3 regions of the Paraglaciecola sp. 2405UD69-4 genome follow, and region 3 is predicted to be linked to each of the others. Evidence: predicted binding sites of a transcription regulator. Region 3 holds the regulator's gene; each other region holds the start of a gene.
The links. The regulator MetJ, encoded in region 3, represses methionine synthesis genes. The targets are predictions, from matches to a motif close to TAGACGTCTAGACGTCTA.
Positions count from the first base shown of each region.

Region 1: the regulator MetJ is predicted to act here: its motif matches at 5,500-5,517, upstream of thrA (bifunctional aspartate kinase/homoserine dehydrogenase I).
Region 2: the regulator MetJ is predicted to act here: its motif matches at 4,290-4,307, upstream of serA (phosphoglycerate dehydrogenase).

Region 1 is NZ_JBLIXM010000001.1:723,785-733,704, forward strand. Features, by position in the region: gene yjeH (L-methionine/branched-chain amino acid transporter) at 1-31, opposite strand, end outside; gene ACMUMK_RS03250 (Lrp/AsnC family transcriptional regulator) at 172-600, shown strand; gene nspC (carboxynorspermidine decarboxylase) at 636-1,775, opposite strand; gene ACMUMK_RS03260 (saccharopine dehydrogenase family protein) at 1,882-3,084, opposite strand; gene ACMUMK_RS03265 (AAA family ATPase) at 3,232-3,762, opposite strand; gene pnuC (nicotinamide riboside transporter PnuC) at 3,755-4,375, opposite strand; gene ACMUMK_RS03275 (1-aminocyclopropane-1-carboxylate deaminase/D-cysteine desulfhydrase) at 4,460-5,362, opposite strand; gene thrA (bifunctional aspartate kinase/homoserine dehydrogenase I) at 5,711-8,173, shown strand; gene thrB (homoserine kinase) at 8,173-9,168, shown strand; gene thrC (threonine synthase) at 9,260-9,920, shown strand, end outside.
Region 2 is NZ_JBLIXM010000005.1:283-10,202, forward strand. Features, by position in the region: gene ACMUMK_RS15360 (M48 family metallopeptidase) at 124-801, shown strand; gene ACMUMK_RS15365 (mechanosensitive ion channel family protein) at 861-1,685, opposite strand; gene ACMUMK_RS15370 (16S rRNA (uracil(1498)-N(3))-methyltransferase) at 2,207-2,935, shown strand; gene serA (phosphoglycerate dehydrogenase) at 3,032-4,261, opposite strand; gene ACMUMK_RS15380 (WYL domain-containing protein) at 4,478-5,362, opposite strand; gene ACMUMK_RS15385 (DUF480 domain-containing protein) at 5,588-6,508, shown strand; gene trxC (thioredoxin TrxC) at 6,616-7,047, opposite strand; gene ACMUMK_RS15395 (glutathione S-transferase N-terminal domain-containing protein) at 7,047-8,171, opposite strand; gene ACMUMK_RS15400 (DUF1697 domain-containing protein) at 8,302-8,841, opposite strand; gene ACMUMK_RS15405 (alpha/beta hydrolase) at 8,841-9,863, opposite strand.
Region 3 is NZ_JBLIXM010000003.1:69,443-79,362, forward strand. Features, by position in the region: gene metF (methylenetetrahydrofolate reductase) at 1-602, opposite strand, end outside; gene metJ (met regulon transcriptional regulator MetJ) at 756-1,088, shown strand; gene ACMUMK_RS12465 (glutathione S-transferase) at 1,154-1,828, opposite strand; gene ACMUMK_RS12470 (HD domain-containing protein) at 1,968-2,552, opposite strand; gene ACMUMK_RS12475 (c-type cytochrome) at 2,585-2,911, opposite strand; gene ACMUMK_RS12480 (EAL domain-containing protein) at 3,271-6,120, shown strand; gene ribA (GTP cyclohydrolase II) at 6,365-6,988, shown strand; gene ACMUMK_RS12490 (DUF3300 domain-containing protein) at 7,148-8,527, shown strand; gene ACMUMK_RS12495 (GNAT family N-acetyltransferase) at 8,591-9,073, shown strand; gene ACMUMK_RS12500 (aspartate carbamoyltransferase) at 9,127-9,920, shown strand, end outside.

The sequences.
Region 1 (9,920 bases), on a different contig from region 3:
ATAGTCCAATTTTATTATTGTGATTTGCCATCGGCTGTAATACCTTGATTAATAGAGCTTTATATTACAATGATTTACATATTCATTTTGTCATTATGTAACATCAAAATGTCTTTTAAACCGACATAATGACGGATTTTTTAATTTTGATGATGATATGAAGGAAGAGATATGGACAAATTTGATAAGGGGATTATCGCAGAGCTTCGCAGCAATGCTAGAGCAAGTATTTCTCATATTGCAGAAGCGGTGAGTTTGTCTCGTTCCAGTGTATCCGAGCGTATTAAGAAAATGGAAAAAAGTGGCATAATACGCGGCTACCAAGTGTTGCTGAGCGAATCCCAAAAAGAAGGGGTGACTGTATATTTTGAAATTCAACACCGCCGCGCCCGTTGTTCAGATGTCATTCATTTGTTTAAAACAATACCTGAGGTAGTGACATGCCACGGGATCACCGGAGATATGGATTTATTAGTATTTGTAAAAGCAGCAAGTATGCGGCGTATCCATGAAATCCGTGAGTTTTTAGACGTCGAAGAGGATGTAACTAAAATAAAAACCCACGTTGTTATGAGTGAATGGATAGATAACCATAACTAAGCTTTTCCATTCACTTCTCTGGTAATAGGTACTTTTTATGAGAGCTTATTTTTAAAGTCATCGTAGTTAAATGTACGCACTAACTCAAAGCTTCTGTCCTTGCGGAGTAAGCCAATAGAAGGGTGCTCAACACCATTAAAAAAGGTGGTTTTAACCATAGTATAATGGATCATATCTTCAAAGATTATACGCTCGCCTATTTGTAATTCATGGTCAAAACTATAACGATCAATGGCGTCACCTGCTAAGCATGAGTTGCCACCAAAACGATAGGTATAGGCTTTTTCTCCAGAGATACCAGCTCCTCTTACTTCTGGGCGATAGGGCATTTCTAGTACATCTGGCATATGAGCTGTCGCCGAAATATCCAAAATGGCAATCTTGTCTTGGTTTTCAACAATATCAACAACTTCAGTCACTAAGGTACCAGTTTGCCAAGCAACCGCAGAGCCCGGCTCTAGGGTTACCGTTAAATGAGGATAGTTTTCCTTAAAGGTCTTTAATACTTTAATTAGATGCTCTACATCATAGCCTTGCTTGGTCATTAGGTGGCCGCCACCAAAGTTAATCCACTTAAGTGACGGTAGCCATTGTCCGAATTTTTTCTCAATGGCTTGAATGGTGCGCTCTGTAGCAAAGGAGTCAGACTCACATAAGTTGTGAATATGAAACCCTGAAATCCCAGACAAATCTGCGTCTGCTAAGTCACTCGCTTTTATGCCTAACCGCGAGCCGGGCGCACTTGGATCATAGAGCTCTGTTTCTGCCTCTTGATGCTCAGGGTTAACCCTGAGACCTGCAGACAAACCTCCTTCAAGTACTTTTTGCTTATATCTTTGCCACTGTCCCAAACTATTGAATGAAATATGGTCTGCCAAGTTTACTAATTCGTTTATATCTGCTGGCTTAAAAGCAGGAGAATAAACATGCACTTGCTTGCCTATTTTCTCTTTGCCTAGTTTGGCTTCCCAAACACCACTTGCAGTGGAGCCTTGTAAATATTTTTTAACTAAATCAAAGGTAGACCACATTGAAAACCCTTTTAAAGCCAATATTATTTCAACGCCAGATTGCTGTTGAACATATTGCATTAGCTGTAAATTGCTTTCGAGTTTTGCCTCTTCGCATACATAACACGGAGAGGGGATATCTGGGTTTAACATGGAGTCTTGCATATAAATATGGCTTTCTTTGAGTTGAGAAAAATAACTAGGGTACCGACTTTGGAAGCAGATACCCTAAGGATGAACATATCAGCTAGCTTACTTTAAAGGCTATTAGCTATTTAGAAAATGGACTCTCATCGCATTCTAAAACATGCCAAGGCAAGCCGTGAATGTTTAACATTTCCATGAATGGGTCTGGATCAAATTGTTCCATGTTCCAAACCCCTGGTTTTTTCCAGGTACCGTTTAACATTAAGCTGGCACCTATCATTGCTGGTACACCTGTGGTGTAAGATACCGCTTGGGCACCCACTTCTTCATGACACATTGCATGATCGCAGTTGTTGTAGATAAAGATGGTTTTTTCTTTACCGTCTTTAACGCCAGTAATATAAGTACCTATGCAGGTTTTTCCCGTGTAACCATCAGCTAATGAGCCAGGATCAGGCAAAACGGCCTTTAAAAACTCTAAGGGCACAATTTGTTGCCCTTGGAAATTAATGGGTTCAATACTAGTCATGCCAATACCTTCCAATACTTTTAAGTGGGTAAGGTAGGCATCACCAAAGGTCATCCAAAAACGAGCACGTTTGATAGTAGGGAAGTGCTTAACGATAGACTCTAGTTCTTCGTGATACATTAAGTAGGATGCACGTACTCCTATATTTTGATAATCAAGGTCTTCACGTACACTTAATGGCTCGGTTTCTTTCCATTCGCCATTTTCAAAGAAGCGCCCACGTTGGGTGATTTCACGTATATTAATTTCAGGATTAAAGTTAGTTGCAAAAGCTTGACCGTGGTCACCACCATTACAATCTACTATGTCTAGGTAATGAATTTCGTCGAAGTAGTGTTTAGCGGCATAAGCTGTGTACACGTTGGTAACGCCAGGATCAAAACCACTACCTAATAGGGCCATTAGACCTGCTTTTTCGAATTTATCCTGATAGGCCCACTGCCAAGAGTACTCAAATTTGGCCACGTCTTTTGGCTCATAGTTTGCCGTATCTAGGTAATGCACGCCTGTTTCTAAACACGCATCCATAATAGCCAAATCTTGATAAGGTAAAGCAAGGTTGATAACGAGATCAGGTTTAACTTGATTGATGACAGCGACGACTTCGCTGGCGTGATCAGCATCTACTGCAAATACACCTTTTACTCGGTCAACACCTACTTCTTTTTGCAGTGCTTCACATTTTGATACCGTACGACTGGCGAGGTAAATTTCGTCAAAAAATTCAGGTAAACGAGCACATTTTTTAATGGTAACAGCGGCCACACCACCGGCACCAATGATCAAAACACGAGACATAAGAAAATCCAATTAGATTAGGTTAAACAGCAAAAACTGCATGCTATCAGTAATTCATGTCCGTGCAAGAGGAGGATGTAAAATAGATTTATCTGTTACTGATTATTGCTGATTAAAGTGGCTAATTTAGGCCATGAGCTACATGGCTTATTGGGAATATTCTAGTGTTAGTTCTTTGGATACTAACTCGACTCGCTCTTGTATTGAGCCTTTTACTTCTATGTATGGGATCTTATGTTGTTGCATATAGCTACGGTTGAAAGCTTGAAACTCTTGACGATTAGCATCTCCTGAACGCTCCCAGGTATCGTCGTAGGGGATTTCGTCGCCACATAGCACCACCAATGCATAGCGTTTCCAGCAATCTAGTGCCATTTGTTCTAATTCAGGTAAAGCTTGCTGGTGGTAATGTAATGCGAAATGCCAAGTGGTAAAGGCACTAGTATCACACAATAAGTAATGGTTGGCCTTTTCTGCTGCTTGGTCTTCCCATTGGTTTTGCATTTTAGCAATATGTAAAAGCTGCTCTGGAGTTAAACGCCTATCGACTTGGTGGGTAATCCAGTATTCGCGGCCATATTCTGGCACTGTGATAGTGCCGAGCTCTTTTGCTAAGGCTTCGCATAAGGTTGTTTTACCTGTTGAGGGACCACCTAAAAACACTATTCTTTTAATCACTTGCTAAGCCTTTATAATGCTGCTTTTGTAAACTTTGAAACCACTGCCACTGACCGATACAGGCCATGATTAACAAACAGCAGTACAGTACTGAGGTTGGATATAACCCTTTTTGCCAGTAGATTGCAATGGCTACTATATCTACCACAATCCATATGCTCCAGTTTAATAATCTCTTATGGGACAACAACCATTGTGCGGCTAGGCTTGCACAAGTAGTAAAGGCGTCGGGGTAGGGAAAGCTAGCATCTGTATATCGCTGCATTAATGTGCCTACTATCACAGTGCTAATTGAGATTAAAAGTAACCAAAATGCGTATTCTTTGAAGGAGCCCTTTGCAACTATGATGCGGTTATCTGTATCGCTAGACTGGCGCCAAATCCACCATCCATAGAATTGAAAACCAACGTAGAAAATATGCAGTGCCATATCTGAGTACAGCTTAACGTCATAGAAAATCCAAGTGTAAATACTGACCTGTAGCAAGCCGAAAGCAAAGCTCCATATACTACGTTTTATAAGTAAATATACGCATAGAAAGCCCGCTATGGTTGCTATCCATTCTAAAGGGGAGGCGCCGGCAAATCCGGTTAACCACTGCTGCCAATTCATTACCTTGGTGTTTCTCTTGTTGCGATTTGGAGCGCTATTTGAACTAATTATTCATTGTAAAGAAAGGTTTTATTTTGCAATCTATTATCTTGCGCCTTGTAAACCACCTGTATGCAGGGCGAGTATCTTACTGTTTTTGGGAAAGTAATCACGGTTCGCTAAGTCTTTAATTCCATAGCATAACTTACCACTGTAAACGGGCTCTATGGGGATATGAAAGTGTGCTAAAAAGTCTGAGCAAAACTGGTTAAGCTCAGGTGTAGACTTACCATAGCCACCAAAATGATAATCATGAATAATTTTCCAATTGCTATAAGTTTGTCCATTTGGCAAAAAAGAGGCGACTAATTCTTCTAAGTAGCCTTGTCCCTTCAGAACACCAATGCCTATTACTTGCGTTGCCGGTGAAAAGTTAGCAGCACAATTTATAAGACCTGCTAAAGTGCCACCGCTTGCCACTGGGGCAATAATGTAATCGTATTGATGCTGTAATTCAGTCACGATATTTGCAACGCCTTTTAAGGCCTGCTGCTGGGATCCGCCCTCAGGAATAATAAGTGAATCAGGGTATGCTTTTGTGAGTTCTTCTAAGTAGCTTGGATCATTTCGCTTTTTATAGGTAATACGATTGACATATTGCACATGAGTTTGCCATGCCAGCAAGTCGTTTAGCATGGGGCTGAGGTTCGAGGAGTAGTCGCCTCTTACTATGGCCGTAAACTTGATACCTAATTTATAACAGCAATAACCTAAAGCATGCAGGTGGTTAGAGAATCCGCCGCCAAAACTGATAATATGCTTTACCTGTTTTTGCTGTGCTTCAGCTAATGGGTAAACTAGCTTGCGCCATTTATTTCCAGATATCACAGGGTGAACAAGATCATCCCTTTTTATGGTTAAGGTTAATGCTTTTTTATCTAACCACGACGCTGTAAGAGCTTGCTCAGGGGACGGCGTATTTATATTTAATTGCTTGCTTAAAGACATTGCTCTCTTGCCATTTATGTAGTGGCAACATAATAGTTTTTATTGGCGTTATGGCAATAACTAAACGGCTATTTAAGGGGCTCTGGTAAAAGTAGATATAACAAATAACAAAACAACCACATATGTTGGTTGACATATAGACGTCTATACGGCAAATTGCCCACATGAAAATGAATACAACAACTACGACCAGCATGATTATTATCACCCTCTATGAGGTGGTCGCTGGCTAGTGCATACGCATTACACATTAAAAGCCCGCAGCCCAAGCGGGCTTTTTTGTTATTTGGCTTTGTGAAAAGCGAATAAAAATATAAACATGGCTAAGTAAAGATTAAGGAGTACAAAATGAAGGTGTTGAAGTTTGGTGGATCGTCTCTTGCTGACGCAGAACGCTACTTGAGAGTGAAAGACATTAGTATGTCTTGTCACACCGAAACTGGCGCAGCAGTTGTTTTGTCTGCTCCAAAAGGCGTTACTAATGCCTTGTCTTTATTGTGTGACGAAGCCGCTGCGGGTAAAGATTATGGCGAATTGTTTGCAAAGTTAAATATGGTGCTTTTCGGTATTCTTGATGATCTGCAAGACAATGTTCCAAATTTTACCTCAACTAAGTTAGCTGATTTTGTACAACAGACATTAAATGAATTAAATCAACACCTAGAAGGCTTTGCCTTATTAGGCTGTGCGCCAGACCAAGTGGTTGCTAAAGTACTAAGTGTGGGTGAGTACGTTAGCGTTAATATCTTTAGTGAAATCTTAAATGCCATTGGTCAAAGTAACCAAATAATTGACCCTGTTGATTATATTATTGCCGAAGGTGATTACCTAGATAGCATAGCTGACGTATCTGCAAGTAAGGCAAGATTCAGTGATGTTGATACTTCAGGTGATAATGTATTAATTATGCCAGGTTTTGTTGCAGTAAATGAAGCGGGCGAAAAAGTCACATTAGGGCGCAATGGCTCTGATTACTCTGCGGCTATTTTAGCGGCATGTATCGATGCAGAATGTTGTGAAATCTGGACAGACGTAGATGGTGTTTATAATGCCGATCCTAACCAAGTTGATGGTGCAGTTTTACTTGATAAATTAACCTATCAAGAAGCCATGGAGCTATCTTACTTTGGCGCCAAAGTTTTACATCCTAAAACTATTGGTCCAATCGCACAGCATCATATCCCTTGCTTGATCCGTAATACTTTAAATCCTGCAGCGCCAGGTACCTTGATTAGTAATCAAGCCAGTACTAAGTGGACTAGCGTAAAAGGTATCTCCCATTTAGACGACATGACTATGTTCAATGTGGCAGGGCCCGGAATGAAAGGCATGGTAGGCATGGCTAGCCGTGTATTCGAGGTTATGTCGAATGCCAATGTGTCTATAAGTTTGATTACACAATCTTCTTCTGAATATAGCATTAGCTTTTGTATTCATAGCAAAGATGCGGATAGAGCTTTAGATTTGTTAGAAGACTCTTTTGCTTTAGAGCTTAGCAACCAATTGTTAGATCCAATCGAAGTACGTCACGATTTAGCTATTGTTACTTTGGTGGGCGATGGTATGCGCCACTCTAAAGGGCTAGCGGCTAAGTTTTTCAACTCTCTATCTCAAGCACGTGTAAACAATGTGGCTATTGCTCAAGGCTCTTCTGAGCGTTCTATTTCTACGGTTATAGAAGCTGCGAAAGCTAAGAAGGCGGTGCGAGTTGTACATCAAAACTTCTTCTCTGATTTACATGCTATAGATGCATTTTTGGTGGGCTGTGGCAGCGTAGGAAAAGAGTTTTTGCAGCAAGTGGCTCGCCAACAAGCTTCATTGCTAGAGCGTAATATCAGTTTAAATGTTTACGGTATCGCCAACAGTAAAAAATGTTTGTTACAAGCAGGTGGTATCGATTTAAATTCAGCTTGGGCTGATGCTTTAAGCGAAAGTGATGAACAGTTTTCAATCGAAGCATTAACGGGCTTTGTTCATGCCAACAGCTTAATCAACCCAGTTATTATTGACTGTACGAGTAGTACTGTGATTGCAGAACAATATCCAGAGATGATGCAAAGTGGTTTTCACGTAGTAACACCTAATAAGAAGGCTAATACGGCTAGCTATGAGTTTTATGAGTTGTTACGAGATACAGTTCAAGAAACAAATCGTCAGTTCTTATATGAAACCACAGTTGGTGCAGGCTTACCTGTTATTGATAACTTGCAGCATTTGTTCTACGCAGGTGATGAGTTGGTTCGATTCGAAGGTATTCTGTCAGGGTCTCTATCTTTTGTATTCGGTAAGCTAGATGAAGGTTTGACCCTATCACAGGCTACAGAAATTGCTAAAAAGAATGGCTTTACTGAGCCTGACCCCCGTGATGATTTAAGTGGAATGGATGTCGCCAGAAAATTACTTATCATGGCCCGTGAAGCTGGGCTGAAACTAGAGTTAGCAGACATAACCATTGAACCAGTATTACCTGCATCCTTTGATGCAAGTGGCAGTATTGATGAGTTTATGGCGAACCTACCACAGATAGATGCTGCTTTTGCCAAAAGAGTAGAAGCTGCTAAAAGTGAAGGTAAGGTGCTTAGATACGTAGGCTCTATTGATCATGGAAAATGTGTGGTGAGTATTGAAGCGGTGGATGAGTCCCATCCACTTTATATGGTTAAAGAAGGTGAGAACGCACTGGCAATCCATAGTCGCTACTATCAACCTATTCCTTATGTTATCCGTGGATATGGTGCAGGTGCAGCAGTGACAGCCGCTGGCGTATTTGCAGATGTGATGCGTACTATGCCTTGGAAACAAACAGTATAATGTCAGGCTCGAATATGAATAAATCAAAGCTAGTTGCATACGCACCTGCCTCAATTGGTAATGTCAGCCTTGGCTTTGACTTACTGGGCGCTGCCCTGAAACCTATTGATGGCAGCCTATTAGGTGATGAAGTAGAAGTTGAAGTGGCAGAGACGTTTAGTTTAGAAGTTAAAGGACGTTTTGCTGATAAATTACCTCCTGATCCAGACAGCAACATAGTCACCCGCTGTTACCAACATTTTATAAAAGTATTACAAGAGCAAGGCCATAGCGCCAGTTCAATTCCTGGTTTAAAATTGACACTACACAAACATTTGCCAATTGGTAGTGGTTTAGGATCGAGCGCTAGCTCTATTGTGGCAGCGTTACATGGACTGAATCAGTTTTTTACTGAGTATTTTGGTAGTGCCCCTTTTACCGATAACCAGTTGTTATTGGTAATGGGTGAGCTAGAAGGGCAAATCAGTGGCAGTATTCATTATGATAACGTAGCGCCATGCTTTTTAGGCGGTTTAGTCCTTATGGCTGAACATAAAGAGCAAGTGGCTTTGCAGTTACCCTGTTTCAAACATTGGTACTGGGTATCTTGTTATTCTGGTATTAGCGTATCCACTGCTGCGGCGCGTGATATTCTTCCTAAGCAAGTGCCTATGGCTGATACCATTAAGTTTGGGCGTCAGTTGGCGGTATTTACTGATGCACTTTACCGTGAAGACGAAGCATTGGCCGCAGCCATGATGCAAGATGTTATCGCCGAACCTTATCGAAAGTCTCTATTACCTAAATTTGATGAGTCCCGTGCATTTGCAGAACAACAAGGGGCACTAGCCTTTGGTATTTCAGGCTCAGGACCAACGGTATTTGCTGTTTGTGATAATTTAGAAAACGCAGAAAAAATTAATCAATGGTTAACAGACAATTATATTCAAAATGACACCGGCTTTAGTCATATATGTCAGTTAGACCAAAACGGCGCAACTTCGCGTCATTGTTGAAAACCAAGCCGCGCATTTTAGGTGCGGTAGCAATGAATGAACACTGTACATAACTTAAGTGTTTTGAAATTGGAAAACAAAGGTATGAAAAGTGGAACTTGTAAATCTTAAAGATGCAGCAGACCAAGCATCATTTGCAGAAGCAGTTAAAAAAGGGCTAGGAAAAAACCAAGGTTTATACTTTCCTAAAGAGTTACCAAAATTTGAAAACATCGATGCGATTTTGGCAATGCCATTTGTTGAACGTAGCATTGAAATTTTAAGTACCTTGATTGGTGATGAGTTACCTCGTGAAACCGTTGCAAGCATAGTGACTAAGGCTTTTGCATTTGAAGCACCCTTGGCAAAAGTAACAGACAATGTATACAGTTTAGAGCTGTTCCATGGGCCAACCCTTGCTTTTAAAGATTTTGGTGGTCGCTTTATGGCCCAGTGCCTAACCGCTATTTCTAACGGTGACCCTATTACGATTTTGACTGCTACCTCTGGTGACACTGGTGCTGCTGTAGCTCATGCGTTTCACGGTATAGATAATATCAATGTGGTTATCTTGTATCCGAAAGGCAAAATTAGCCAACTGCAAGAGAAACTGTTCACTACCCTAGGTGACAACATCCATACTGTGGCGATTGAAGATGACTTTGATGCTTGTCAGCAACTTGTAAAGTCTGCTTTTGATGATCCTGAAGTACGTGATGGTTTACATCTAAACTCTGCAAATTCTATTAATATCAGCCGCTTAGCTGCTCAGG
Region 2 (9,920 bases), on a different contig from region 3:
CCTTTGCATTACTCATCTAGATACATTTTATTTGTTGTTACCTTAATATTGATAAGTGCTTGTGCCAAATCTCCCACTGGGCGAAACCAATTAAAACTCTATTCCAGCTCCCAATTAGCTGGCATGGGAGAGCAAGCTTTTGACAGTATGAAAACTCAGCAAAGTGTTTCAAATAAAGTCGTAGCCAATCAATATGTACAATGTATTGCTAACGCTATTACTCAACATGTGCCAAATTCAGTCTTTGCTGGAGAATGGGAGCTGGTCGTCTTTGATGAACCTCAAGTCAATGCTTTCGCTCTACCTGGTGGCAAAATAGGAGTTTATACTGGTCTGATGGGTGTGGCGACAACCCAAGCTCAACTTGCTGCAGTCATAGGCCACGAGGTTGGTCATGTTATCGCTGAACATGGCAACGAAAGAATGTCTAGCAGTGCCCTAATTAATGTTGGGCTTGAAGTCACTAATCAGCTCTTAAAAACTAACCAAATTGCTAGCAGCAGCCTATTGATGGCAGGGTTAGGCCTTGGTGTCCAAGTTGGTGTGCAGCTACCTTTTAGCAGAACTCACGAATCTGAAGCTGATCTCATTGGGCTTGAGCTGATGGCAAGAGCAGGTTTTGATCCTAGAGAATCAGTGACACTTTGGGAAAATATGGCAAAGGCAAGTGGTGATAATCGACAAGCAGAGCTGCTATCAACCCATCCATTACCTGCCACGCGCATAAGCAACTTGAGTAAGAACATGGACAATGCCATGTTATTTTATATTGCAGCGACGACTAAACCTAAATGCGGCTAACTTAAAAATACCCAATAAAAAAGCCGCTAAATAGCGGCTTTTTAGGATACTCAAAAAGACTAGTCGTCTTTGTGTAAATGCACATCCATTTGAGGGAATGGAATAGAAATGCCTTCTTCGTCGAAACGTAATTTAACCGCTTCAGTAAAGTCAAATTTAACACCCCAGTAATCTGCAGCATTTACCCAAGGGCGAACTACAAAATTAACGCTGCTATCAGCTAGCTCAGCTACAGCAACTGTAGGAGCTGGATCTTTTAGTATACGGTCATCAGCAGCAACCATTTCGTTAAGTATTGCTTTAGCTTTCTTTAAATCGCTGTCATAACCAATACCAACGACCATGTCCACACGACGTGTTGGCTTGGCAGAAATATTAGTGATATTACCACTATAGATTGCACCGTTAGGAACGATAATTTCTTTATTATCAGGGCTAGTCATAACAGTTGTAAAAATACTGATGCTCTTAACTACACCTGAAGTACCACCAGCTTCGATGAAATCACCGGCTTTGAATGGTCTGAATACAAGAAGCATTACACCAGCAGCGAAATTCTGCAAAGAGCCTTGTAAAGATAGACCGATAGCTAAACCAGCAGCACCTAAAATAGCAACCAAAGAAGTAGTATCGACACCTAATTGGTCTAATGATGCAACAATAACAAATAACATCAATACCGCTTTTAGAATAGCCTTGATGAAATCGATAAGCATGTCGTCATATTTAGAACGAGCCATTACTTTTCCGAAAACGCCAATCAGTACGCCAACTATCATTTTACCTATAATGTATATAAGTAGTGCGAAAACTATATTGATCCCCCACGGAATGACGTAGGTATCAACCATTTGGGATATTTTTTCAGCATCAAAATCAAACATATGTTTCTCCATTGTTTATAATTATCAGAGTTTATTCAGTCAAACTCAAAAAACTGGGGCAAGGATAAATATTCGCCTCAGTAAAAGCCAGAAAAATTAGCGATTTATTATACTAAAAGACTAATTTTGCAAACAAACTTCCACCACTCGATATAATTTACAAATATTAAATTTCATAATATAAATTTTAATGATAGACTCAAAAAGGCAAGGTTATTTGTTAAGTTATATTAATATTTTTAAAGGAATTGAGAATGTTATTTGTCTATTTTTTAGTTTTATGTTTAGTTTCACTGCTAGTTTTTTCACTTACTAGAGACACAGGGAAACACACTAAACATGCTCGAAAAACTCTGTTATAACTCCTACTGTTCAAATCACTAAAAATTATTTTTAGAATTAAAACCGTTTAAGTAAAGTAACTGGACTGGGATAAAAACCTGTCTAGTTGAACTTTTTTGCCCTCCTTTTTGATTTAAGCTCTTGAGACTTGGTAACATTCGTAAAAAAGAGTACCCACTATGCGTATTATTAGAATTTATTACCCAAACCAACTATCCGTAGACAGCCATGTCACCCTTACCGATGATGCTACCAATCATTTAAGCAATGTATTAAGAGCCAAAGAAGGCCAAGCAATTGTGCTCTTTAATGGCGATGGCAACGAATATAGTGCTCACCTTATTGAAGTTAGTAAACGTAAAGTCGTGGCTTGTGTCGACTCAAAATTATCACTCAGTATTGAATCACCTTTAGATATACATCTGGCACAGGGTATTTCCCGTGGTGATAGAATGGAGTGGGTTATTCAAAAGTCTGTGGAATTGGGCGTTAAAGAAATTACACCTATCATCACCGAGCGATGTGGTGTCAAACTCAACCCACAACGTTGGCAAAAAAAGCATGAACAATGGCTTAAAGTAGCAATTGGAGCATGTGAACAAAGTGGTAGAAATATACTGCCAATACTTAACCCCCCTACTCTTTTTGCAGACTGGGTTACCATGTCCACCAACCAGTTAAGATTGACACTGCACCCCAGAGCAGAACAAGCTTTTAGGCATGTCAGCATACCTCAAGCAGGTGTGAGGCTACTAATCGGTCCTGAAGGAGGCTTTACTGATCAAGAAATATATAAAACCGAACAGAATGGCTTCCAAACGGTGCAGCTTGGTCCGAGAGTATTACGTACAGAAACAGCAGCAATTACTTCAATTTCAGCACTTCAGGCAATTCACGGCGACTTATAACAAGAATATAAAACAGAGGGAAATACGTAAGGGATTAGCAAAGAGTTAAACTAGCAAATGATGACAGTCCATGTTGGACTGCCATCAAACATACTACTAGTGCAGCATTCTTGTTTTAATCGTGCCATCAATTTTTTGTAATTGCTCAAACGCTTCACCCGCATAATCGGCTTCAACATCAATAACTACATAACCAATATTCTCATTTGTTTGTAAATATTGAGCTGCGATATTTAGACCTTTTTCAGCAAACGCTTGGTTGATTTGGGTTAATACTCCAGGTGCATTTTTATGAATATGCAGTAAACGTGATCGATCTGTATGCTCAGGTAAAGACACTTCAGGGAAATTAACAGCAGATAAAGTAGAGCCGTTATCGCTGTATTTAGCCAACTTACCAGCGACTTCAATACCAATATTTTGCTGAGCTTCTTGAGTACTACCACCAACATGGGGCGTTAAAATAACATTTTCAAATTTAGTCAGCGGCGATTCAAATAGTTCATTATTAGACTTAGGCTCCACTGGGAATACATCCACTGCCGCACCAGCTAATTTACCACTTTCTAAAGCAGCGACTAAAGCATCTATCTCAATAATGGTTCCGCGAGCAGCATTCATTAATATCGCGCCGTCTTTCATCATGGCGAACTCTTTAGGCCCAAACATGTTTTGAGTTTGTACTGTTTCAGGAACATGCAAACTTACAACGTCCGAGGTATTCAATAATTGCTCTAAGGTTTTAACTTGAGTTGAGTTACCTAAAACCAACTTGCTTTCAATATCATAGAACTGTACATGCATACCTAAATGTTCAGCGAGAATACTTAATTGCGTACCAATATGCCCATATCCAATGATACCTAAGGTTTTACCTCTGGCTTCAAATGAACCGACAGCACTCTTATCCCACACACCACGGTGAGCTTTCGCATTTTTAGCAGGAATGTCTCTTAGTAATAAAATCATTTGGCCAAGGGCAAGCTCTGCAACCGATCTAGTATTCGAAAATGGCGCGTTAAAAACTGGAATACCACGCTTTTGTGTGGCTTTAAGATCAACTTGATTGGTACCAATACAAAAACAGCCAACGGCCACTAACTTGTTCGCAGCATTAATAACCGCTTCCGTTAATTGGGTGCGAGAGCGGATACCGATAAAATGAACATCTTTAATTTTTTCAATTAACTCATCTTCTGGTAGTGACGTTTTTAGGTACTCGATATTTTCATAGCCATTGGAATGTAAGGTGTCTACTGCACTTTGGTGCAAGCCTTCCAACAACAAAATTTTAATTTTTTCTTTAGGTAATGACACTTTGCTCATAAGGATTCCCAGTTAAGAATTGCAATTAAAGACATCTGGACGTCTATTTGGATGAGAAAATAACAGAAAGCTAAGCATTAAGAAAGGTAAAAGATTGGATTAGTTAGACCAATTTATTAATTAGATATTCTTCGAAAAAACACTTGTTAAAAGAACACTAAAAAGCAGGCAGTAACCAAGTGCTTACTGCCTGCTTTTCAAGTGCTATTTTATAGTTTAGCTCGGCACTAAAGAAACATTTTCAAGGCATTCAAGCGCGTCTAAATTCTGCAGAGCTAACTGGCAACCATTCCCATAAAGGCCATAACCTTCAGAGCAATCTACCTGCCACTGACGCAACACATAGGCTGCTACAGCAGCTCGTTGCTTAATCGCTAACATACCTTTATCCATTCCATAATCCATTTCGATTGCCCTAGACTGGTTGAGCTTAGGATGAGGGATAAGTATTAATTCTACAAACCGGTTCCACTGTTCGTCATAGGGACTGGCCTCATGAACATGAAGCGCTTCTTCCATAAGATCAATAAAGGTAAAACGGGTACACACAAAGTCTCTAAATCTATTATTTTTTCTATCGAAGGCACGCACATGCCACCTATGACCATTATTAACCAATGAATGGGGAACAATAGCTCTTGTGGTTTCCCCAGAGCTAACTGATACATAACCACACTTAATTGCCTTTTTATTATGAATAGCTCGCATCAGACCACTAATAATATGGGTATCAGGATGGATCAAACGTACAGCATCAAAACATTGTTCTGTGGGTTGAACCCCAGTCGAAATCCCGTTACCAAAGCCACGGCTTAAAGATGACAAAATCACTTCAGGATCATGACGAAATATAGCCTGAAAGTCTTCGGTGCGATGATAACTCTTGGTTTGATGTTGGAGCACGAGGTTGTTGGGGGCTAACTCTTTATAAGTACTAAAATCTCGAGTACTTGCTGCTAACCCTGTTTTAAAGCGATGAATTAAATCAGTCCGTGCAACATGCCCAAAGAACTGCAAACTAAAATCAATAAAAGCTAAGCGATCTCGTTGTGCATGGGGTAACTCAGCTAAGTTTTTTTGAATTAAAGTGTCATTGGCCATTTTGTGCTCCTTTCATAGAAAGACTCATAATGAGTCGATATATCCAGATTAAATCACACCCTTCTTAAATACAATCATTTTGATTGCATCTTTTTCATGAGTTGATTTTCTATATCTATTATTTCAAATCCAAATTAAATAATTTAAGCCCGTGTATGTGATCCAATTAGACTTCACCTTTATAATGCAGCTAATTAGTCGTACTTAAGGAATTACAAAATGCTATTGCAACTTTCACCACTCCAAGCGCGAGTTATTGGTGTATTACTTGAGAAAGAAATCACTACCCCAGACCAATACCCCCTTTCTTTGAATGCTCTCACCCTAGGCTGTAACCAAAAAAGTAATCGAGAGCCTGTTATGCAATTAACTGAGTCTGAGGTACAAAACACCTTAGACGAGCTACGAGATAAAAAATTAATTTTTGAACATACAAGCTCTGGTAGCAGAGTGACTAAATACAAACATAGATTTTGTAATACTGAATTTAGTGATCTGAAATTCAGCCGCCAACAACTAGCTATTATATGCGTTATGTTATTACGTGGCCCGCAAACACCCGGTGAATTGAGAACTCGTACCAACCGATTAGCTGAGTTTGCGAATGTTGATGAAGTAGAAACCGCGCTTGGTTCCCTACATAACTTAAATGATCTGCAGTTGATCACTAAATTAGAACGAGAGCCCGGCAAGCGAGAGTCCCGTTATGGACACCTATTCTGCGGTGACATAGATTCAGAGGTAAATACGCCTTTACAAGCCTCGAATCCCTCTACGGCAAATGTAACAGGCTCAAACAAGATCGAGCGCAAAGAAACCAAGCAACGTATGAGTCGCATTGTTATTCATCAAGGTACAGTGTACCTATGTGGACAAGTTTGCGCAGATGCTACCCAAGGGATAGAGCAACAAACTCAAACCATGCTTGATAAAGTTGAGCAATTGTTAGCTGACGCTGGCAGTGATAAAGAGCATATGCTCAGTGCAACTATCTATATCAAAGACATGCAAGATTTTGCGGCCATGAATCAAGTGTGGGATAACTGGGTTCCTGAAGGTTTTGCTCCGGCTCGAGCTTGTGTACAAGCATCAATGGCTAGACCGGAACTACTAGTAGAAATATCCGTCATCGCAGCACAAAAATAACTAACAAAGATTGTTTTCTCAGCCTATTTTGATTCTGCAAAAAATGTCAATGAAGCAAATGAGTAACGTCGCCACACCTTTAATAATTAGGGTATGGCGAGTCTAACTTATGAAAGTTTCTTTAAGCACTGTAGTATCCATGCTTTTAGCTGCTGTTCAGACAAGCCACCGGAGACTCTTTCTATCTCTTTGCCATGGTGAAAAAATATTAAAGTGGGGATGCTTCTAATACTAGCTTCAGCAGAAATTTGCTGGGCTTGTTCCGTATTTACTTTTGCAAAAAGTATAGACTCAGACTGTTTGGCTACAGTTTCAAAAACCGGAGCCATAGCCTGACAAGGTCCACACCAAGTCGCCCAAAAATCAACGATCACTGGTAAATCGTTTTTTTCGATGTAGCGATAGAAATTAGAGCCAGTCAAGTCAACATAAGTGCTTGGAGCAGCTACTTTTTTGCATTTACCACACTTAGCTGAAGTATGGCTTTTACCTTCGGGTATTCGATTAATGGCAAAACAATGAGAGCAAACTAAATGCATTATAATCCTATTGATAATATATCTGTGTTAGAAAATGTAAGTTGATTATCTTCCCTTATTATCCAATTTTTAATGTGTAATTGCATGGCATCTAATCCTCCAATTTCTTTCAAAAAGTTATCAACCAAAGGTTTTTCAGATCCATTAAATTGATAATAACAGTTCAATACTCTTTGTACTTTCCATTGATGAAAACTAGCTATCGCACGGCGCTCGGTAACTTCGCCGATTGTAAAGCTATGCTCACCAATGCTTCTAGGTATTGCTGTGTTGTCAGGGTTCTCTGTGCTCCACTTTTCAAGATGTTTAACCGTACTTTCTAGTACGGGCCACTGCTCTTTAAACATCCTTTTTAACAAGGAAAGTAAACTCGTGGGAACCTCATCATTGTTTAAGTACCTACCTTCTGGAACATTTTTTTGATTCATCCTCAATACCCATTTAACAACATTGGGCGCCAGTGTATGCATAATTTTCCCTGGAGCAGGATCTCTGAATAGGTGGGCATAAAGGGGCCCCATTAATGCAAAATCTCCAACACAGGGTTTCGTCCCAAGTAAATAATCATGCTCAGCAAAGTGCTCATTCAAAAGCTTTAACACATGATTTTCATACCAATCCTCAATCGCAGGAATACTTTTCTCGGTTATCCCTAACATAGGAACAAAGCCCTTAAACTTCGCACCTACTTTTTTACCTACATAAGCACGAACAAAACTCGGCATATTAGGGAATACGACTTTTCCAAATTCTTCATAGATAAAAGGAAAATTATCTTTATTCCATCGATAATGCATAGCGGGTATTACCAGCCACTCATCTCCCCATATTTCAAATAGTTGAGAAACAAGTTTTTGCTTAGCAGTAACTGGGGTAACAGAGCGACTCGTGGGGGCTTGTTCTAGGGTATCTATTATATGAGCTGTATCTTGTAAATATTCACCAGCAGGAGTTTTTAACACCGGAACATAACGTACCCCAGTGTTAGGTACTATTACATTCTTGTACACTTTTAATGAGGAAAAAACCTCACGGTAAGCTAGTTGTTTATAATTTAGATATGATCTAGCCTTGCCTGTGTAAAGTGACATTGGCGCACCATATAAAGTGTATTCGTTAGACATGTAAATTCGCTTAAAGAGACTAAAGGGACATTGCTTAAACCGCCTTAAGCCTAAATACCTTTCAAATAAACGCCATTTATTTTACGAATACATAACAATAAATTACCTTATCAACCCTAACTGCAAGTCTTTATTTGATGTCTGTCATACTCAATAGCTTACTCACAGTATTCCAATTTCTAGCTGTGGCTGCGACACCTAAATACTTCTCTACTTTTGCCGCTAATTTTGAGCGGCCAATTCCATCTGGTGCATGCAGATAAAAAGCCGTGCCCAATAGCTCAAAGGTTTCACTCGCGGCTTTTAACCCCATTAAACTTTGTAAATCTGCAGAAGCAGCAGGCTTTGCTAAAAAATATACATGCAGGGTTTTAGGTTCTAGTTCTGCATTTTTAAAAGGATTACTGTTAGCTAAATCACTAAAGGATTCAGCAGTAAAGGCCATCACATTAATATTAAAACCAAACTTACTATTAATATTGGCTTTTATTTCAGATGCCAATAACTCGGCATTCTCACTTTGATGGAATAAAGATACATTGCCACTTTGAATATAGGTTTTAACCTCACTACAACCCATTGCCATTAAAAGGGATGACAAATGTTTCATGGGCAAACTATTTTTGCCACCAACATTTATGCCTCTTAATAGTACGATGAACTGTTTCACTAATTAGCCGCCAAAAAAGCCATTAAATTAGTAAGCATTTCTGCATGTTTAGGGTTAGCCTTTGGTACATCACAAGGCATAATTTCTTCAAGTAACGAGCCATCTATACCAATCTCAGAAACTTGCTCTTCATTAATAACCACATCAGCATGGCAAATTTCTAGCTCTTTAGGTAATTCATACAAAACACTAGTAGCCTGGTTGTACTCCATCAAACTTTTAACTCCAACAATTGGAGTAGTTCTATCGGCAGTAGAATGGGCGGCAAAAATAGGTAAGTCTACCTTGGCACCTTTTTCTAATAATTCCCTAACTGAAAAAATCACTTCAACCAATTCAAAAGCAGCAAAACGCGCGACCTGGGGGTACTTATATGGATTGGCATTCTCGGATTGATAATCACCATCTAAAAACTTTGCGAGTAACTGTATTCCCCATATATTCGCCATAAACTCTACGTTGGGATCTAATGCTAAGGCACCTGAAAACAAGGTTAAACCACTCACTTTTTCGGGATGTTGTAAAATGTATTCGGTAGCCAATGCACCGCCCGTTGAGAACCCACCTAAATAAATCTTATCACCTAGTTGCTCAGAGATAGCAGTCACCTTAGCAATATGTGAACGCCATCTATCAGCAAGCTCTGAGTCTTCCATATCAGCGTCTGGATCTATTTTTCCATGGCCAGGAAGCAGCGCCACAACCACATTAAAGCCTTCTTGATAGACGGCTTTAGCAATAGAGCGAAAGTAAAACGGTGAGTCACTTAGGCCATGAAACAACACCATCACTTTTTCAGTTTTAGCACCGTGATGCAAAATATAAGGGGCATTTTTGTCATTTCTTAACGCACTTGAGCAAACCCTAAACACATTTACCTCAGGATTTACGCAGCCTTGTGTAGACCCAAGCTCTGCCTGATAAAGTCCATCAAACTCGTCAAAAATAGGTTCAATGCTTTGAGCAGCAACAAAAAATGAAAAAGTGGTAGTTAAAAAAAGTACTAGGATAGACGTTTTCATATAGAGTATGTCTTGTTTTAAATTGTACTCATACTAATCTTAGTCACCTCAAGTGTT
Region 3 (9,920 bases):
ATTCCTGCTGCTGCAGCTCGGTCACGGAAACGTAAAAAAACTTCAGCGTCAAAAAAGAACTGGCTGATTGCCTCGGTTGCCCCAGCATCGGCTTTGCGTTTTAGATTGAGTAAATCAAATTGAGCATTAGGCGCTTCAGGGTGTTTTTCTGGATAAGCGGCTACCGCAATGTCAAAGTCGGCGACGTCTTTTAATAATGTAACAAGATCAGAAGCGTAGGATTGGGGCTTAGCAGTGCCTTCTGGTAAATCCCCTCTTAATGCAACAATCTTGCGAATACCGCTATCCCAATAGTCTTTTGCTATTTGGATTAGTTCCTCTCTAGAGGCATCCACACAGGTTAAATGAGGAACAGATTTGATCCCCGTTTCTGCTTGAATACGTTTTACCACATCATGGGTTCTGTCTCGCTCACCACTATTAGCACCATAGGTTACCGACATATAAGCAGGCTTAAGTGGCGCTAAACGTTCAACGGACTTCCACAGCGTTTGTTCCATAGATTCAGTCTTAGGAGGGAAAAATTCAAAAGACACATCGATATCTTTTACTTCTGATAATGATTGATTTAATGCATCTATGCCGCGTGCGTAAGACACCATGGTGTTACTCCAAATAAATATAGCCGTTTAGACGTCTAAAATAAGCTTTGTATGGAAAGCCGTCAAGATGTTTAGCAGTCTATCGTTGACCTTTTCTGCGTAATGTTTAGAATTTCCCCGTATAAGAAAGATAAAACTTGGTAAATTTTAGCAATGGCAGATCCTACAAAGTGGAATGGAGAGTATATCCATCCGTACGCTGAGCATGGTAAAAAAAGTGAATTGGTTAAAAAAGTCACGGTTTCTATCCCACTCAAAGTATTGAAAGTTTTGACCGATGAGCGCACTAGACGTCAGGTAAATAACCTAAGGCATGCAACTAACTCTGAACTATTATGTGAGGCATTTTTACATGCCTTTACTGGCCAGCCTCTGCCTGATGACGAAGATCTTGAAAAAGATAACGGGCAACGAATACCAAAAGAAGCAAGACGTTTGATGCAAGAGATGGGCTTAGATATAGAAATGGATGTCGAAGAAGATTAATTAATGGCGTTGCAGCACTGCTACATTTAAGTGCTGCGTATATTTAAACTCAGCGCATCGGTACGCTAAGCGTAATCATATTGCCCACCTTTGACCAAAGCTTTTTGATAAGCAGCTCTCCCGTGTATGGCTGTTACAAAACGCTTTACGTTTGGTAAATCAGTAGCAGCTCCTCTTGCTACTGCCGCTTCTAAGGGGAAGCTCATTTGGACATCAGCTCCTGTTAGTTCATTTCCGGCAAACCATTCATTTTTTGCTAAATGTTGTTCGATAAACTGCATATTCCCTTTGATGATAGGGCCATAATAGGCAGCCATAATTTTATCGACTATTTTGTTGGCGATTATTTTGACAAACCAAGGTTTGGCTTTTTCGCGGGTTTTATCAAGTACTAACTTTGCTACCAGTGGCGGCATGAGGGTACCTTCGGCAAAGTGGAGCCAGTATACATATTGCCAGTGAGAGGGGGTATTTTCTGTGGTTTTGGTTAGCTCAGCGCTTTGTTCACCATAGCGACTGATTAAATACTCAATAATAGCCCCAGATTCGGCAATACTTGTGTCTCCATCGGTAATGATAGGAGATTTGCCCAGAGGATGAATTAATTTCAGTGATTCAGGTGCTAAATTGGTTTCTTTATCTCTTTGATAAGTTTCTATTTTGTAGTCTAACTTTAGCTCTTCCAATAACCATAAAATTCGCTGTGATCTTGAATTATTTAAGTGGTGCAAGGTGATCATGTTAGTTTCCAGTTCTAGCTTAGTTAAGATTGAATTATTTATATATACGTACAAACGCTAACTAGGACCAATTTTCCATTAAAATTGATATCTATTACTGAGTATTATTTTATGGGGCAAGCTTAGATGAAAATTTGCTTTATTTGAGTCTAACGCCAGCTTGTGTACCTTTTTCTATCACTTGTGCTTTTATCCACTGCCAAAGGCTCGGATGAGCGCCCTCTATCGCAATATTTTTTGCAAGTACTTGCTCAATAGCAATGTCATGTTCTAACCAGCTTTGGCAGCCATTATGAATATTTTGAATAACTGGCATTAACCTATCTATTGCTTTTGCAAATTTGGCTTCAGGGGTATTGGCATGTTCGAACTCTATCCATAGCGCTAGATATTTAGCTCCTTGAGAGTCAGGTAAAATCGCAAAAATACGTTTTGCTGCGGCTAGCTCATTTTCATAGTCATCGTGATTAGCGTCGTAAGCAAACTTATCTCCCGTGTCAATTTCTACTATGTCATGTAGTAGAAGCATAGTGACAACCTTTAGGTGATCTGTTGGTTGCTCAGCGTAAGGGAGTAGGGTGAGTGCCAGTAAAGCTATCTGCCAACTATGTTCAGCACTATTCTCATAGCGGTTTACGCCTACAGGTTTAATTTTACGATCTACATTTTTTAACTGTTCTATTTCCACTATAAAGCGAGTGATAGCTTGAAAGTCTTCTGTCATGTTGCTCTCTGTATTTAAGGGGAGTTAAAGTGTTATTTTCCAGATGGATCTAAGCTAGCAAAATAAGCTGAAAGGTTATCAATATCGGTGTCACTTAGTGCTGTTGCCATTGGCGCCATGACCATATTTTTGCGTTCACCATCGCGAAACGCTTTAAGCTGCAATACTAAGTACTGTTCTTTTTGGCCGGCTAAATTCGGATATGTAGGGATCTGTGAAATACCACTCGCACCATGGCATGCTGCGCAGATGCCAGCTTTTGTCTTACCAGCAGCAATATCAGCTGCAAAAAGGGTTGGAGAGAAGGTGTTTAGAGCACATATCGCAGCACTAAAGGTTATCGCTTTTAGCTTTTTCATAAATGTCCTTAGTCAATATATTAAAGTGTAAGCTTGATTAGAAGAGGCGGATTTTACTATACCTGCAACTCCAATCAACGAACTTACTTTACTTGAGACTAGTGTCAAGTAAGGCGTTGCAGCTAATTTGTTAGAAAACGAATAGTTGCATTAGCCTATCTCAATAGCCGCTAGCTTACTCAGAAGGCCCAAGAGAAAAATATTTATCATGGATTTAACGCAACCATTTGACGACATTGAGGTTTATGATAGATATAGTACTCTTGCTTTGAGTGCGAGTATGCTAATAGATGTTAGGTAAGTAGTTAAATTTGTCGATTTTAAAATCAAACAGCCTATAAGGGTATTATAAGATCAATATGATAATTAAGATTTTTAATCTTTGGGTTAAGAGCTTTGTGATTGTGCTGTTTTTATTGAGTACTGTCGCCCACGCTAAAGACGTTTATTTTGACAATGACGTTGAGCATATTGATCTCCTCAATAAAATAACATGGCTGAAAGCCCATAAAAATGTGCAGTTATCTGATGTTCAAAATCTGCAGACCTGGCAACAAAATACTATTCCAAATAAGCTCAAAAAGCATGAAAGCTTATGGGGAACCGTCGATCTGTACCGAGCAGTGTCAAGCGATGAACCTTTTGTGTTTAAAATTGGTAATCCCATGCTTGATTATGTTGATGTGTATTTATTAGATGATAAAAACCGAATATTAAGTTCTTATTTAATGGGAGCTAAGCGGGAGTTTGATAAAAGGCCATTTCAGCACCGGCTATTTATGGTACCAATCGATCCGCGCCAGCCTGTTGTTAAAGTTTTTTTCAAGGTCCGTGATGATGGGCCAATCGTATTTCCCGTTACTTTAGCTAGGCAATCAGCATTAATAGCGAATGAAGAGCTTTTATTGTTAGCAACTGGCGTGGTATGTGGCGCTCTAGCTTTGTTAGGATGCTATTTTTTTGCTACCTACATACTTTTGCGTAGCCCTATTCGTTATTGGTTTGCAGTATCTAACGGCACTTTCCTATTACTTTTTTTAAACATCAAAGGTGTTCTAGGTCAATTTACCGGTTTTACTGCCTACATCTCCAATATAAGCGCAGCTTTGTTTGGTGTATTGCTTATTACTATCGCAAAAGTCACTTTTTCTATATTAGAAATTGTTCCAACTATATGGCGTCACTCATTTTATGCTTTAGGGTTTGTTACTGTGGCAATGGCATTTTCAGCAGATACTAATAGCCAAATTATTTTTGCTGTGCTTATGTCAGCCCTGTCTTGCTTAATTATTTTAATCATAGCCTTCATTTACAACGAAAGTGATAAAAGACTGGCTAATTTAGTGTGTCTAGGTGGTATTTCTTTAATCGCTATAAGTGGCTTTACTCGTATTAGTTTGTACTTAGCCACAGTTCCTACATTTGAGTCTATTTCATTAATATTTACGACTGTGAATATTCTCGGCATGATTTTGATTGCTCTTTCCATTGAAGGGCATGAGAGGGTCGTAACCAAAAGGCATCACCTTAAGCAAGAGTCTGCGATTACCGATTTACATCGTTACTACTCATTATTTCAAAATTCTGCAGAAGGCCTCTATGCCTCTAATGTTGATGGCACACTTATTTTAGTTAATCCAGCCATGTGCCAGTTGTTTGGTTATGAAACGCCAAAAGATTTATTAGAAAATATCGAAAATGCTGAGCAGTTTTATTCTGACCACAATGATAGAGAGTTGATGATTGGGGAAATTCATAAAAATGGCAAAGTAATTGGCAAAGAAGTTAAAGGGATACGCAAAGACGGTAGCGAATTTTGGTTTTCGATTTCAGGGCAGATAAAAGAAGACAAAGAAACGCGGTATGTATTTGGCTCTATGTTTGATGTAACCGAGCGTAAGCAGTCAAACCTTAGCCTAGAATACCAAGCCAGTCATGATTCATTGACAGGAATTTATAACCGCCGTGAGTTTGACGCTCGATTACAAAAAGCCTTGCATAACGCTAAAGTTGATCGAGTGGATTTGGCATTGCTTTACTTGGATTTAGATCAGGTTAAGGTTGTTAACGACACCTGTGGTCATAAAGCCGGTGACTTATTGATAAAAGAACTGTCTTTAAAATTAGATGCTGAGGTTTCTGGTAAAGGCATGTTAGCTAGAGTGGGGGGCGATGAATTTGCCGTCCTGTTAGAAGGGGATGAAGCGCCTATGGCTTACCTCTTAGCGAATAAGCTTCTTAATCTGGTGCAGGAATTTCGATTCACCTGGGAAAATAGAGTGTTTACCTTGGGCCTTAACATTGGACATGCACCTTGGCAGGCTAACATTGGTACGCCTGAGCAATTGATGAGTATGGCTGATGCCGCATGCTATTTGGCTCAGGAGAAAGGGAGTAATCAAATTCACACTTACTCATCTGATGATCAACAGATGCATCGCTATGAGGCCGAATTGTCTTGGGTTTCAAAAATTCATCATGCATTAGAAAATGCTTTGTTTAGTTTGCATTATCAGCACTATTTACCTTTAAGTAAGAAAAGCTCAGGACATCAATATGAGTTGTTGCTAAGAATGCAATCAGCAGACAAAGAAGTGATTTTTCCGGAAGAGTTTTTACCAGCCGCAGAGCGCTACAATCTAACTGCTAAAATTGATCGTTGGGTCATTGAGTATTACTTTGGCTGGTTAACCCAGAACCCTGAGCATTTGAATGAATTAACTCAAGTAAGCATTAATATAAATGGTTACTCATTGGGTGATAAAGAACTAAAGCTATTTATTTTAAATGCCTTTGAAAAGCACAATATTCCCTATCAAAAAGTGTGTTTTGAAATCTCTGAAGGTATGGCTATCGGTAAAATGGAAGAAACCTTAGACTTTATGAATACCTTCCAAAAATTGGGATGTGCTTTTGCATTAGACAGTTTCGGGAGTGGTATTGCCTCATACAACTATCTAAAGAATCTGCCGGTATCTCAAGTAAAAATTGATGGGAGTTTAGTTAAGAATATTTTGGTTGATCCAATCGATTTAGCTATGGTGAGTTCTATTCACGAAATAACTAAAGCAATGGGTATGGAGACCGTAGCTAAGTTTGTGGAATCATCAGAGGTTATGGTTGCCCTTGGTAAAGCAGGAATTGATTATGCCCAAGGTTATGGCATTGCCAAGCCTGTTTCCTTGTTAGAGTTTCAGACCCACTCCTAGCTTCAATCAGCTTCTTTTACCCATGATAGCCTTAAAAAAGTAAAGGGCTTGTAAATAAACAATTAGTGCCCATATTGTCTGATACTTTTATTGTTGTCATTGACTGATCCTATATATCTATAAATCGGGTAGATTACATAGAAGTTTATGTACTGTCGTGTGTACAATTTTTTGCCGCTTTATGAAGGCCAGAATGTACACAGCCAGAAATTTTTTACTCTATTTGAAGTCTGTATAGAAAAATATGAATGTTAGTTCTGAAAAGTATCAATATGTAAGCTCTGCAAAATTACCTACACGCTGGGGGCAATTTACCATTCATGGGTTTGTTGAAAGCGAGTCTAATCAAGAGCATGTTGCTTTGTCATATGGAGAGTGGACAGAGGAAGAAATTATTCCCATCCGCATCCATTCAGAATGTCTAACTGGGGATGCTTTATTTAGTACTCGATGCGATTGTGGCGCACAGCTTGAAAAAGGCCTTCAAAATATTGTCAAAAATGGAAAAGGTGTGCTGCTTTATCTTCGTCAAGAAGGGCGGGGAATAGGTTTACTCAATAAGATAAAAGCCTACCAGCTACAAGATCAAGGTATGGATACAGTAGAAGCCAATGAGCATTTAGGGTTTGATGCAGATTTAAGGGATTACAGCATTTGTGAATTGATGCTTGCTACCCTCAAAGTCAAAAGCGTTAAGCTCATGACGAATAATCCTAAAAAACGAGCTGCATTGTCTAGTTTAGGCATAAACGTAGTAGAGCGTGTGCCAATTGATCACGGTGTTACCGATGATAATCGTCATTATATTCAAACTAAAACTGAAAAGTTAGGTCATCAATTTTTACCAGAGCAATATACCAAGCGCTAATTATCTTCATGTCGATGAAATGTTAACGATACATACAAACAAAGATAAAACTAACTTTAAGTAAGTATTCAGTCACTGTTAAGTTTACTAGGCGTATAACTATCCCTACGATTTGCTTTGCTTTATTGCTGAGCTGTTAATGTCAAAGAAGGAAACGTTATGGGAAATCAAAACAGATACCTGCTGATATATATTTTTATTTTGTGTGTCATTGTTGCCGGTGTTGTGCAGCTTGCACAAGCTGAAGAACAAGACAGCTCTGAATATGAGTCTACAAATATTGAGTTAGAGCAAGCCGTACTCGACCAAATGTTGGCGCCTATTGCCTTATACCCAGATACCCTGTTATCTCATATCTTAGTTGCATCTACTTACCCTTTAGAAGTTGTCCAAGCAGCACGTTGGCGTAAGGCTAATGATAATATAGATGCGCAAGGTGCCTTAGATTATGCTGAGACCCAAGACTGGGATCCTAGTGTGCAAGCACTAATCCCTTTTACGGATTTACTACAAACTATGAGTAATGATTTGCAGTGGCTACAACAGTTAGGTGACGCATTTTTATTTAGTGAAGAACAAGTATTAGCCAGTATCCAAAGCTTACGCCAAAAGGCCTATGCTCATGGTAACCTGAATGAAAATGAATACCTGAATGTAGAGCAGCAAGATAATCAAATAGTTATTCAACCTGTTCAAAAAGAAGTGGTGTACGTACCTTATTATGACACTAGGGTGGTATACGGAAATTGGTGGTGGCATAACCGTCAACCTTATAGATGGCATAGACCTTTGCACAGTGTTTTCGTTGCAGGCTTGTATTGGAGTGCAGGGTTTCACATTCGTCCGAGCTTTTATTTTGGTGGATTTCAATGGCGTAAGCGCCACATTTTTATCGACTACAGTTATAGACGTAACTCTGGTAAGTATTGGTCACATCATAAGACTAATGCTAAAACTATAAAGATCAGAAAGTCGCAACGCTGGAGCCATGATCAAAAACATAGAAGAGGTGTGCAATATCATGTTAATGGCCAGCGCGTAAAGTATGTAAGCAAAGGTCAGTCTGTGTTAACAAAAGATCAGTCTAATCTTAGAAATAACAAAAAGCGTGTGTTGAAATATGATACTCAAAATACAAAGTTGAATAGTCAACGGGTCAAAAATGCTTTAAATACGAAAGGATCCGAGCAAAAGCGCAACAAGCAGGCAACAAGAAATAATTATGAAAACCAAAATAGAAAGTCTAATGTAAATAAAGCTAACACAAAGCAACAAAGGGACTATAAAAAGCAATCTACAGTTGATAACAGAAGCTCAAAGGGGCAGCAATCAGGCAATAAAAAACAGTCCCAAACTGCCAAGTATCAGCGTCAAAGCCAAGCGAAAGCAACGAAACAAAATCAAAAGGCAAAGACTGTTAAACATAGCTCCAAACAAACTTATAGGGGAAATAACTCACAGTCAAAAAAGCAAAGTTTTAGTAGCCAAAACAAGGCTAGAAATACTAATCGTCAGAGCAGTAATCAACATAAACATTAGTACTAAACAAAGCTTACCCACGTTATCATCATTCCACTGAATTGATAGCGTGGTTTTTTATTTGTGAATATAAAAGTTGATGATTTACGTCATCCAAAAGTGAAAGAACTTTTACAAAAACATTTAGATGACATGTACGCCACTTCACCAAAAGAGAGTGTGCATGCCTTGGATTTGTCAGGCTTGCGTGAAGCCAATGTTAGGTTTTGGAGTGCATGGCAAGGAGATGAATTACTCGGTTGTGGTGCACTAAAAATACTTAACTCTAAGCATGGCGAAATTAAATCAATGCGTACTTCAGAGTCCCATAACCGTAAAGGTGTCGCCACAAATATACTGCAGCATATTATTGAGCACGGACAACAAATTGGCTTAAAGCAATTGAGCCTAGAAACAGGCACTCAAGATTTCTTCAAGCCCGCCCGTCAGTTGTACCTTAAAAATGGTTTTCAAGATTGCGGCCCATTTGCTGATTACTCCTTAGACCCCAATAGTTTGTTTATGACATTGTTTATTACAAAGGGTGAGTTTAGGACTAGGGACTAAGCAGTATATTTGATAAAATAATCATTATGTTTGGTGTTTGAGTTGAAGGTCTTATGAATTTTAAAGGTGGTCATATCCTGTCGGTAAATCAGTTTGACCGAGAGGCCATTGAGCAAGTTTTTAATGTTGCTCATCAAATGTTGCCCTATGCAAAAAGACAAAAGCGAACCACTGTCTTAGATGGCGCTATTTTGGGAAACTTGTTTTTTGAGCCGAGTACCCGGACTAGAGTGAGTTTTGGTACTGCATTTAATTTGTTAGGTGGTGAAGTTCGTGAAACAACAGGGCTAAGTAACTCAGCTTTAGCCAAAGGTGAGTCACTATATGACACCGCTCGTGTATTAAGTGGCTATTCGGACATTATAGCAATGCGTCATCCAGATACAGGCTCGGTCGCTGAGTTTGCTCAAGGTAGTCGTATTCCTGTCATCAATGGTGGTGATGGTGCAAACGAGCACCCAACCCAAGCTCTTTTAGATTTGTATACTATTCAAAAAGAATTGGAACACCATGGAAGTGGCATTGATGGCATGCATATCGCCATGATTGGTGATTTAAAGTATGGCCGAACTGTGCATTCACTTTCTAAATTATTATGTCTGTTTAAAAATGTCCGTTTTACATTAATTTCGCCTAAAGAATTATCTATGCCACAAGGCATAATCGATGTGATCGAAAACGCTGGTCATCAGTATAAGATTACTGAGCAGTTTGAAGGTAGCTTAGATGCAGATATTTGTTATCAAACTCGTATCCAAGAAGAGCGCTTTCCGTCACAGCAAGAAGCTAATCAATATCGTGGTAAGTTTCGTTTGAATCAACAAATTTATACGAAACACTTCCAGTC